DNA from 2 places in the Anaerobacillus sp. ABR4_321 genome. Region 1 is predicted to be linked to the other one. Evidence: a T-box and tRNA genes for the amino acid it is inferred to sense, from the RefSeq annotation. Region 1 holds a T-box; the other holds one or more tRNA genes.
What was found. A T-box is a leader RNA that pairs with one kind of tRNA and senses whether it is charged. The one in region 1 lies ahead of pheS (phenylalanine--tRNA ligase subunit alpha), so its partner is inferred to be a tRNA-Phe.

Region 2: it encodes a tRNA-Phe, which carries the amino acid that the T-box ahead of pheS (phenylalanine--tRNA ligase subunit alpha) is inferred to sense. The anticodon was not compared.

The regions. Positions count from the first base shown of each region.
Region 1 is NZ_JBSWTK010000001.1:1,830,414-1,835,833, reverse strand. It holds gene pheT (phenylalanine--tRNA ligase subunit beta) at 1-673, opposite strand, end outside; gene pheS (phenylalanine--tRNA ligase subunit alpha) at 692-1,726, opposite strand; T-box leader at 1,834-2,051, opposite strand; gene ACXADT_RS09430 (TrmH family RNA methyltransferase) at 2,106-2,855, opposite strand; gene sspI (small acid-soluble spore protein SspI) at 2,996-3,202, shown strand; gene ACXADT_RS09420 (M42 family metallopeptidase) at 3,601-4,686, opposite strand; gene ACXADT_RS09415 (dUTP diphosphatase) at 4,769-5,263, opposite strand; gene ACXADT_RS09410 (sigma-w pathway protein ysdB) at 5,356-5,420, shown strand, end outside.
Region 2 is NZ_JBSWTK010000001.1:223,489-228,908, reverse strand. It holds rRNA gene ACXADT_RS01265 (23S ribosomal RNA) at 1-1,567, shown strand, start outside; rRNA gene rrf (5S ribosomal RNA) at 1,697-1,813, shown strand; tRNA gene ACXADT_RS01255 (tRNA-Asn) at 1,824-1,898, shown strand; tRNA gene ACXADT_RS01250 (tRNA-Ser) at 1,900-1,991, shown strand; tRNA gene ACXADT_RS01245 (tRNA-Glu) at 2,007-2,081, shown strand; tRNA gene ACXADT_RS01240 (tRNA-Val) at 2,225-2,300, shown strand; tRNA gene ACXADT_RS01235 (tRNA-Asp) at 2,308-2,383, shown strand; tRNA gene ACXADT_RS01230 (tRNA-Met) at 2,426-2,502, shown strand; tRNA gene ACXADT_RS01225 (tRNA-Phe) at 2,696-2,771, shown strand; tRNA gene ACXADT_RS01220 (tRNA-Thr) at 2,776-2,851, shown strand; tRNA gene ACXADT_RS01215 (tRNA-Tyr) at 2,924-3,008, shown strand; tRNA gene ACXADT_RS01210 (tRNA-Trp) at 3,016-3,089, shown strand; tRNA gene ACXADT_RS01205 (tRNA-His) at 3,109-3,184, shown strand; tRNA gene ACXADT_RS01200 (tRNA-Gln) at 3,191-3,265, shown strand; tRNA gene ACXADT_RS01195 (tRNA-Gly) at 3,274-3,348, shown strand; tRNA gene ACXADT_RS01190 (tRNA-Cys) at 3,359-3,433, shown strand; tRNA gene ACXADT_RS01185 (tRNA-Leu) at 3,460-3,549, shown strand; tRNA gene ACXADT_RS01180 (tRNA-Leu) at 3,582-3,666, shown strand; gene ACXADT_RS01175 (hypothetical protein) at 3,833-3,958, shown strand; gene ACXADT_RS01170 (YetF domain-containing protein) at 4,004-4,462, shown strand; gene ACXADT_RS01165 (DsbA family oxidoreductase) at 4,537-5,235, shown strand; gene yvfG (protein YvfG) at 5,279-5,420, opposite strand, start outside.

The DNA.
Region 1 (5,420 bases):
AGTATGGAGCGTCCTCTTCATCTTCAATCCGGACTGACACATGATTCTCAGCACTTTCTTCTGAACGAACAAGTTCAGGTGATGGCAGTGAGATCGGACGGTTCAATACTGCGCCTACTTCATACGCTACACCGATCATATTCATTGCGTCTGCACGGTTTGGCGTTAATCCTAGCTCAAGGATCGTGTCGTTAAGGTTTAAGTATTCTAGAGCATCTTCACCTGGTGTTACCTCGTCACTGAATACAAAGATTCCTTCAGCATATTCTTTTTGAACGAGCTTACTTTCTACACCAAGTTCCTGTAGAGAGCAGATCATTCCGTGCGAAGGTTCTCCACGAAGTTTCGCCTTTTTGATTTTGAAGTTTCCTGGGAGAACAGCCCCCACTTTTGCGACAGCAACATACTGATCTTTCGCCACATTTGGTGCACCACAAATAATTTGGACAGGCTCTTCTTCTCCGATATCCACTTTACAAACAGAAAGTTTATCAGCATCAGGATGTGAAGCGCACTCAAGTACATGACCGATCACTACGCCTTTGATCCCTTTGTTCAAACTTTCAACTGTTTCAACTTCAATACCGCCTTTGGTAATCAGTTCAGCTAATTCATCAGCTGAATATCCTTCAATGTCTACATACTGACTTAGCCAATTTAATGATACGAGCATTGTTTCTCCTCCTTACGCTTATATATGATTGAACTGCTTGATAAATCTGCTGTCATTTGTATAGAAGTGACGAATATCATCGATGCCATATTTGAGCATCGCAATTCTTTCAGGCCCCATACCAAAAGCAAAGCCGGTCACTTTCTCAGGGTCAAATCCAGACATACGGAGCACATTTGGATGTACCATTCCGCCACCTAAAATTTCAATCCATCCAGTCCCCTTACAAACTGAACATCCGCTTCCACCACAGTTGAAGCATGAAATATCCATCTCTACAGATGGTTCAGTGAACGGGAAGAAGCTCGGACGCAGACGAATTTCTCTTTCTTCACCAAACATCTTTTTAGCAAAAGCTTGAAGTACCCCTTTAAGGTCACTCATGCGAACGTCTTCCCCGACCATAAGTCCTTCGATTTGCATGAATTGATGAGAGTGAGTCGCATCATCCGTGTCTCGTCGATAAACTTTACCTGGAACGATAATTTTTACCGGTCCTTCTCCGTTTAACTTCTCCATTGTTCTTGCCTGCATCGGTGAAGTATGCGTACGAAGTAACGTTTCTTCTGTCACATAGAAAGAGTCTTGCATGTCACGAGCTGGGTGATCTTTAGGCAAGTTCAACGCTTCAAAGTTATAATAATCTGTTTCCACTTCAGGACCTTCTGCAATAGAGAAGCCCATACCGAGGAAGAGATCCTCAATCTCCTCGATCACTCTCGTTAACGGGTGATGGTTTCCTTTATTGACAGGACGACCTGGTAATGTAATATCGATGGTCTCTTGCTTTAACTTTTCCTCAACAGCTGCTTTTTCCATCACCTGTGTTTTCTCATCAAGTTTTTCAGAGATCGCTGCGCGAATTTCGTTAGCCAGCTGTCCCATCTTCGGACGTTCTTCAGCAGAAAGTTTTCCCATACCTCTTAAAATTTCTGTGATCGGTCCTTTTTTTCCAAGGTATGCTACACGAATATCTTGCAATTCCTTCATTGAAGAAGCAGATTCAATTTGAGACAATGCTTCTTCTTTAAGTGTTTGTAACCGTTCTTCCATCATTTTTACCTCCATTTCAATCTTTGTAAAAAATACCTACTTCAGTTTGTACAACACAATTGTGACAACCTTACTCGTTTAAAAAACAAAAAAATCCTCGCCCCACGGAAAGGGGCGAAGATTTGAGTTCGCGGTACCACCCTAATTCACTGATATGTAACATCAGCCTTGGTAAACGATAACGGTTCATAACCGGTCCGCTTTTGGGTATCAAGCGGCAACTCCAGAGTGAATTCAAAAGCGTTCCTATAGAAATGCTCTCAGTCAAGGCATTTCCTCCCTTAATAGGAAGAGGCAATTTACTACTCTCTATCATTGTTTTTAATATAATGAAGTTCTTTATAATTATAGAAAAAAAACGCTCAGTCTGCAAGCATGATTATGAAGGCATCAACCCGTAAATAAGGATTCCGGCAGCAACAGCTACATTCAATGATTCAGCCCCACCGTAGATTGGAATATACACCTTGTCATGAGCAAGTTCTTGGAGTTCTTTTGAAACGCCGTTCGCTTCATTCCCCATAATCACAGCAAACTGCTCTGGACCCTGTAACTGATGATAAGGAGTTCCACCGCTAACTTCCGTTGCGTAAACCGAAACACCAGCATCCTTTAAGTCTTTCACGGCGTGGCGCAGATCTACTTTTTTTATAGGGATGTGAAAAAGCGATCCTTGAGTAGAACGCAGTACCTTACTGTTATAAAGGTCCACTGTTCCATGACCAAGCAACACACCATCATATCCTGCGCTATGTGCTGTACGAATGATCGTACCTAAATTACCTGGATCTTGAATTGCATCTAAGAGAATAAACTTTCCGGTTTCTGCTAAACTTGATTCAGACATTTTACAAACAGCCAAAATGCCCTGTGGTGTTTCAGTTGCAGTTAATTCTTTCATCACTTTATCAGTAACAGTATAGACGGCTGGTCGATCTTTAAACAGATCAATCTCGAAATCAGTGCTTTCTGAAATTATGATTTCTTGCACGAGCGCATTTGCTCTCGCTGCTTCTTCGATAATATGAGGTCCCTCGATTAGAAACGAAGATGCTTTCTCTCGTCCTTTTTTCGTCTGTAGCTTTTTCCAGTCTTTCACTTTTTGATTTTTCACAGATTCAATAAGCATAGTGCTCTCCTTCATTTTTCAATGATTCCATTATAGACGCAAGATCGAGAAGATTCCAATGCAATTCATGAAATTCCATTCTTTCGTTCATACTAAGATTGCTTGGTATACAAGCGAAAGAGAAAGGTGAGGTGGAAAGCATGGACCTTAACTTAAGAAAAGCCATCCTTGCTAACGTATCTGGTAACAATGAGGATCAGATAGAGGCAACGATTCTCGATGCGATCCAAAGCGGTGAAGAAAAAATGTTACCAGGTCTTGGTGTCCTTTTCGAAGTCCTTTGGAAAGAAGCCCCTGAAGACGAGCGTCAGCAAATGCTCTCTTACATGGCTCAAGGCGTACAATAAGCAAAATCCGGTGGCAAAAGCCACCGGATTTTGTTTAAGAAATAATTAAAAAGAACCAAATACGCTAAATACGATACTCTGTTTTTCTATGACTAGCTGCAGTGACCAGGCTCTCGAGACGCTTCACCTTTACGATTGAACACAAAAAGCGTGTTCATTCGTAAAGCTTCCAGCGCTTGTCGAGCCTAAACGGTCACTTTCGCTTTTCTTTATAAAAAACGTGTTCTTTTGGGATTGCTCCAATGATTCCGTGTCTAAACGCGAAACTCCGCTTTTCTTTTTGTCTAGCTGCACCTCGCAGAAACTACGATATTTCACTCTTTCAACAGAACACAAATAACGTGTTCTGTTGAAAGAGTTCCAATATCTCCGTTTCTAAACGCGAGGTTTCGCTTTTCTTAATTAAACGTAATTGCCTTCACCTTTTCATCATCTAATTTCTTAATGACTTCTACGATGAGGTTTACAGCGTTTTCGAAGTCGTCGCGGTGCAGGATTGCTGCGTGCGTGTGGATGTAGCGTGTTGCGATGGTGATGGAAAGTGCCGGTACACCGTTCGCAGTAAGGTGAATTTTACCAGAGTCCGTTCCGCCACCTGCAATTGCATCGAATTGGTAAGGAATGTTGTTCTCGTCAGCAGTATCGGTTACGAAGTCACGAAGTCCTTTGTGACCAACCATAGAAGCATCATACATGATGATTTGAGGACCTTTACCCATCTTCGATTGAGCATCTTTGTCTGATACCCCAGGTGTATCTCCAGCAATTCCTACATCAACAGCAAAACCGATATCAGGCTTGATCATGTTTGCTGCAGTTGTTGCTCCGCGGAGCCCAACTTCTTCTTGAACTGTTCCAACACCGTATACCGTGTTTGGATGATCTTCTCCTTTTAGTTTACGAAGCACTTCGATTGCAATGGCACAGCCAATGCGGTTGTCCCAAGCTTTTGCCATCAGCATCTTTTCGTTGTTCATCACTGTGAATTCACAAACAGGGACGACAGAATCTCCAGGTTTAACCCCCCACTCCATCGCTTCTTCTTTGCTTGATGCGCCGATATCGATGAACATGTCTTTTTTGTCGATCGATTTCTTACGCTGTTCTGCAGGAAGAATGTGAGGTGGCTTTGAGCCGATAACACCCATGATGTTACCTTTTCTTGTCATAACATTTACGCGCTGTGCAAGCATAACTTGCTCCCACCAGCCTCCAACTGTTTGGAACCATAGGAAACCTTTATCATCGATACGAGTCACCATGAACCCTATCTCATCAAGGTGACCAGCTACCATAATTTTAGGACCTTGCGCACTTCCCTTTTTCATTGCGATCAAGCTGCCGAGGTTATCAGTCATCATCTCGTCAGCAAGTGGCTCAATATGTTTTCTCATAACGTCACGAGGTTCACGTTCGTTACCGGGTACGCCATTCGCATCAGTTAATTCTTTCAGCATCTGCAACGTTTCGTCTAGCTTCGTCATATGTAGTTCCTCCTTATATGTATCCATTCATTGTTCATTATAACGTTTTTAGAAATGTTACACAATTGAGAACGCTTTAGTTCTAATAGCCTTCATTTTGTCTTTGGTGGTTTATTTCGTTTTTCTTCAGGTAAGCATCTTCCATTTCATTAACACTTAAATCGAGTGTAGCCCCAAGCTGTAAATATTTTTCAAACAACTTTTTAAAATACTCCTCGGTTTGATTTTGCCCAAGAGCATCGATCGCATGATATACTTTTTGAAACGCATCTACAGGCGAGCCGCTAGAATCCAGCTGTTCATAATCTGTAATTTCGGAGATGCCAAGTTCAAGACCTAACGATAGTATAAAGTGAATACCGTCTACATATTCCTCTACTATCACATCTCTAGGAGCAGGCGATTTCGTACTCCAATACTTGAAACACCTCGTTTCATTAGCAAGCTCTCCCACTTCTACTTGTAAAGCGAGTAGCTTTCTATGAAACAATAGGTCATTCTGTAGCTGATGTTCTTCTATGATTCGTTCGTCCAATGCTTTTTGAAGTTCAAACAAACGTTTAACGTTCAATCTCATCGTCCTCTCGTTAAATTAATTATTTTTTTGAAACCTTTCTTTATCATAAACGTAAACAGTAGTGAAGCATAGTGAAAACGAGGTGCTGCCAAATGATTATTGTTCTGTTTCGATTAGTTATTCTTGCTGCAATGGTACTTATCGCGTACTCAGTTAT
Region 2 (5,420 bases), 1.6 Mb from region 1:
TCCGCTCAGGGTTAGTCGGGACCTAAGCCGAGGCCGAAAGGCGTAGGCGATGGATAACAGGTTGATATTCCTGTACCACCTCCTTTCCGTTTGAACGACGGGGGGACGCAGAAAGATAGGGAGAGCGCGCTGCTGGATATGCGCGTCCAAGCGATTAGGCTGGTGAATAGGCAAATCCGTTCACCGTGAAGGCTGAGTCGTGATGGCGAGGGAATTTAAGTACCGAAGTCCCTGATTCTACACTGCCAAGAAAAGCCTCTAGTGAGGAAAGAGGTGCCCGTACCGCAAACCGACACAGGTAGGCGAGGAGAGAATCCTAAGACGATCGGGAGAACTCTCGTTAAGGAACTCGGCAAAATGACCCCGTAACTTCGGGAGAAGGGGTGCTTCCTCGGGTGAATAGCCCAGGGGAGCCGCAGTGAAAAGATCCAAGCGACTGTTTAGCAAAAACACAGGTCTCTGCCAAGCCGCAAGGCGATGTATAGGGGCTGACACCTGCCCGGTGCTGGAAGGTTAAGAGGAGGGGTTATCCCTTACGGGAGAAGCTCTGAATCGAAGCCCCAGTAAACGGCGGCCGTAACTATAACGGTCCTAAGGTAGCGAAATTCCTTGTCGGGTAAGTTCCGACCCGCACGAAAGGTGCAACGACTTGGATACTGTCTCAACGAGAGACCCGGTGAAATTATAGTACCTGTGAAGATGCAGGTTACCCGCGACAGGACGGAAAGACCCCATGGAGCTTTACTGTAGCCTGATATTGGATTTTGGTACAGCTTGTACAGGATAGGTAGGAGCCATAGAAGCCGGACCGCTAGGTTCGGTGGAGGCGTCGGTGGGATACTACCCTGGCTGTACTGACATTCTAACCCAGCACCGTGATCCGGTGCGGAGACAGTGTCAGGTGGGCAGTTTGACTGGGGCGGTCGCCTCCTAAAGAGTAACGGAGGCGCCCAAAGGTTCCCTCAGAATGGTTGGAAATCATTCGCAGAGTGTAAAGGCACAAGGGAGCTTGACTGCGAGACCTACAAGTCGAGCAGGGACGAAAGTCGGGCTTAGTGATCCGGTGGTTCCGCATGGAAGGGCCATCGCTCAACGGATAAAAGCTACCCTGGGGATAACAGGCTTATCTCCCCCAAGAGTCCACATCGACGGGGAGGTTTGGCACCTCGATGTCGGCTCATCGCATCCTGGGGCTGAAGTAGGTCCCAAGGGTTGGGCTGTTCGCCCATTAAAGCGGTACGCGAGCTGGGTTCAGAACGTCGTGAGACAGTTCGGTCCCTATCCGTCGCGGGCGCAGGAAATTTGAGAGGAGCTGTCCTTAGTACGAGAGGACCGGGATGGACACACCGCTGGTGTACCAGTTGTTCCGCCAGGAGCATAGCTGGGTAGCTACGTGTGGAAGGGATAAGTGCTGAAAGCATCTAAGCATGAAGCCCCCCTCGAGATGAGATTTCCCACAGCGTCAAGCTGGTAAGATCCCTCAGAGATGATGAGGTTGATAGGTTCGGGGTGGAAGCGTGGCGACACGTGGAGCTGACGAATACTAATCGATCGAGGGCTTAACCTAAAAAATTGGAATACGATGTTGCGTGCTATCTAGTTTTCAGGGAATAAAATTTTCCTTGAAAAATGACAAAATATATTGTAATATATATCTTGTCGCTAGCAATCACACGAAAGTGCGAGCTGTTAGAAGTCTGGTGATGAAGGCGAAGAGGTCACACCCGTTCCCATGCCGAACACGGAAGTTAAGCTCTTCAGCGCCGATGGTAGTTGGGGGCTCTCCCCCTGCAAGAGTAGGACGTCGCCAGGCTAAACATTATTCCACAGTAGCTCAGTGGTAGAGCTATCGGCTGTTAACCGATCGGTCGTAGGTTCGAATCCTACCTGTGGAGCCATGGAGAGCTGTCCGAGTGGCCGAAGGAGCACGATTGGAAATCGTGTAGACGGTCAACGCCGTCTCGAGGGTTCGAATCCCTCGCTCTCCGCCAGCTACATACTAGATTGGCCCGTTGGTCAAGCGGTTAAGACACCGCCCTTTCACGGCGGTAACACGGGTTCGAATCCCGTACGGGTCACCATTTTTCAAAGAAGCTTACGGGCTTCTCACCCAAGGGTTCCCCCGCAAGATGCAATCTCAAGAAGATTCGCAGCGGGACTAGCTAACGCGTCGGAATCCCGTACGGGGTACGGGTCACCAACTTAATTTATTGTTTTACTCTGTGGAGGATTAGCTCAGCTGGGAGAGCATCTGCCTTACAAGCAGAGGGTCGGCGGTTCGAGCCCGTCATCCTCCACCATTTCAAAGGTCCCGTGGTGTAGCGGTTAACATGCCTGCCTGTCACGCAGGAGATCGCGGGTTCGATTCCCGTCGGGACCGCCATTTTCAATCAACATAGTTGGTTTAGAAAATTCATTATATTATCGCGGGGTGGAGCAGTTCGGTAGCTCGTCGGGCTCATAACCCGAAGGTCGCAGGTTCAAATCCTGCCCCCGCAACCAATTTAAGATTTCTAACTACGTCGAATAGACTTCTTGCTAGAAATCAATGGGAGTACTCGGTAGAGTGCAACCAAAAAATTCCACTACGTCGAATAAGCATCTTAGCTGAATTTTAATTGTAGCCCTTTAGGGCAACCTAAACTCTTACTATAAGCTAGATCTAAATAACGTAAAAGCGGAATGTTTAAAACATGGCTCTGTAGCTCAGTCGGTAGAGCAGTGGACTGAAAATCCACGTGTCGGCGGTTCGATTCCGTCCGGAGCCACCATGTTGCCGGTCTAGCTCAATTGGTAGAGCAACTGACTTGTAATCAGTAGGTTGGGGGTTCAAGTCCTCTGGCCGGCACCATTTTTCTCAAAAAGGTATCAATTTCCATTGTTTTTATATATAGTATATATTACAATGATAATTGCCTGTTTTGGAGGGGTAGCGAAGTGGCTAAACGCGGCGGACTGTAAATCCGCTCCCTCAGGGTTCGGCGGTTCGAATCCGTCCCCCTCCACCATTTTGATAGGGGTATAGTTTAAAGGTAGAACAGAGGTCTCCAAAACCTCCGGTGTGGGTTCGATTCCTACTACCCCTGCCAATTAAGATTTAAAATAATGGCGATTGTGGCGAAGTGGTTAACGCACCGGATTGTGGTTCCGGCATTCGTGGGTTCGATTCCCATCAGTCGCCCCATTATGTTGGGCTATAGCCAAGCGGTAAGGCAACGGATTTTGATTCCGTCATGCGCTGGTTCGAATCCAGCTAGCCCAGCCATATTAGTTGCGGAAGTAGTTCAGTGGTAGAACACCACCTTGCCAAGGTGGGGGTCGCGGGTTCGAATCCCGTCTTCCGCTCCATTTTTATAACGGCGGCATAGCCAAGTGGTAAGGCACGGGTCTGCAAAACCCTTACGCCCCGGTTCGAATCCGGGTGCCGCCTCCAATCTTCATATTTTTTTAAAAAGTCCTGCCGGAGTGGCGGAATTGGCAGACGCACAGGACTTAAAATCCTGCGGAGGGTGTACCTCCGTGCCGGTTCGAGCCCGGCCTCCGGCACCATTTACTTTCCGAAATTAAAAAATTGTCTTTATGCCGGTGTGGCGGAATTGGCAGACGCGCACGACTCAAAATCGTGTTCCGTGAGGAGTGTCGGTTCGAACCCGACCACCGGTACCAGTTACATATTTGATACTTAAACGTCAGGATTTCTACAGTGTAGAAGTCTTTTTTTATTGTCTTAAACCTTCGATAGAAACAACCACTTCTTCATAATGTCTCATCTTTCAGTGAAAACTAGAATGTGTGATAGCCGAGATCGACTTCATGAGAAGGAGGAGAGGGTGTGTTGGATTATTCATTGTTATGGAAAGCTGTATTACTCGTTGTTGGAGGAACGTTCATCTTGCGGATTGCAGGACGAAAATCGATTAATCAGATGACGATCGCTCAGGTCGTTATTATGATTTGAATGGGTTCCTTGATCGTACAGCCGATTGCTGGGGAAAATGTGCTAGTGACGTTGTTAATAGCTTTAGTACTCGTACTTACTCTGGTTTTAATCGAACTTGGAGAGCTGAAAGTCGACTGGATCGAAGGATTGGTTTCTGGGCGGTCTAAGATGGTTATTAAGGACGGTACATTGCAAGAGAAAGAACTAAAAAAGCTGAGGTTAATTGTTGATCAATTAGAAATGAAATTAAGACACTCTCAAATCTCCTCGATCGAAGACGTTCAGGAAGCTACAATGGAAGCGAATGGCCAACTGGGTTATACACTAAAGCCTCACATGCAAGCAGCGACAAAAGGCGATGTCGATTCATTACGTCAGGATTTGATAGCGATTCAACGTTTATTAGGTGGAAGTCCATCCAATTCAGCGATAACGACAGGCCCAATGAATTCAAAATTGTTTTCTGAAGTTGAGGCATCGATGTCCTCTTCTCCAGATAATCAACACAATAACTTGCAATGAGCGAAACATTATCTCTCTATCAGCGAAAAATGGTACACTGACTGTAAATCGATTACTATGAAAGAGTGATAACCATGAGAGTAGAAATTTGGTCTGATTTTGTATGTCCTTTTTGCTATATAGGAAAAAGACGCTTAGAAACCGCGCTTCAATCCTTTCCACATCGCGACGAGGTTACGGTCGTTTATAGAAGCTTTGAACTTGATCCGAACGCAGAAAAAGCAACTGGAAAAAGCAAAGCTGAGCTTTTAGCGAGTAAGTATAATGTCAGCCTTGAACAGGCTGAAGGTATGTGTGAGAACATGAGGCAACAAGCAGAAAACGAAGGCTTAACGTTTGATTTTAAGAATATGAAGCCTACTAATTCTTTTGATTCTCACCGACTGCTTCAGTTTGCCGCAAAACACGACCTAATGGAAAAGATGGCAGAAAGACTTTTCTATGCCTACTTTACTGAAACGGAAGACATCTCTGATCATGACACGCTTTGTAACCTAGCTGAAGAGGTAGGACTTGATAGGGTAGAAGTGAATGATATGCTTCGTAGTGAAGAGTTTTCAAAAGAAGTACGCTTTGATGAGTCTCTTGGCAGCCAATTAGGCATTCAAGGCGTTCCATTCTACGTCTTTAATGAAAAGTATGCTGTTTCAGGGGCCCAGCCTCCAGAGATGTTCCAACAGGCGTTAAACAAAGCCTGGGAAGAGGATAAGCAGCTTCAGGTAATCACTAGTGAAGGTGACGCTTGTGGTACTGATTCATGTGACATCAAGTAAACGAATTAAAAGGCTCTCTTACATGTTGTAAGAGAGCCTTTTGTTATTCTTCCGCCTTTTCTTCTTTAATCGTCTTGTATGCAGTATCCAGGTTTCGAATTCTACGAACGATCTCAGAATTTTTGTTAAGATTGTCGTAAATCATAGAAGACACAACTGACCGGTAGTAGCTGTTCATCGCTTCT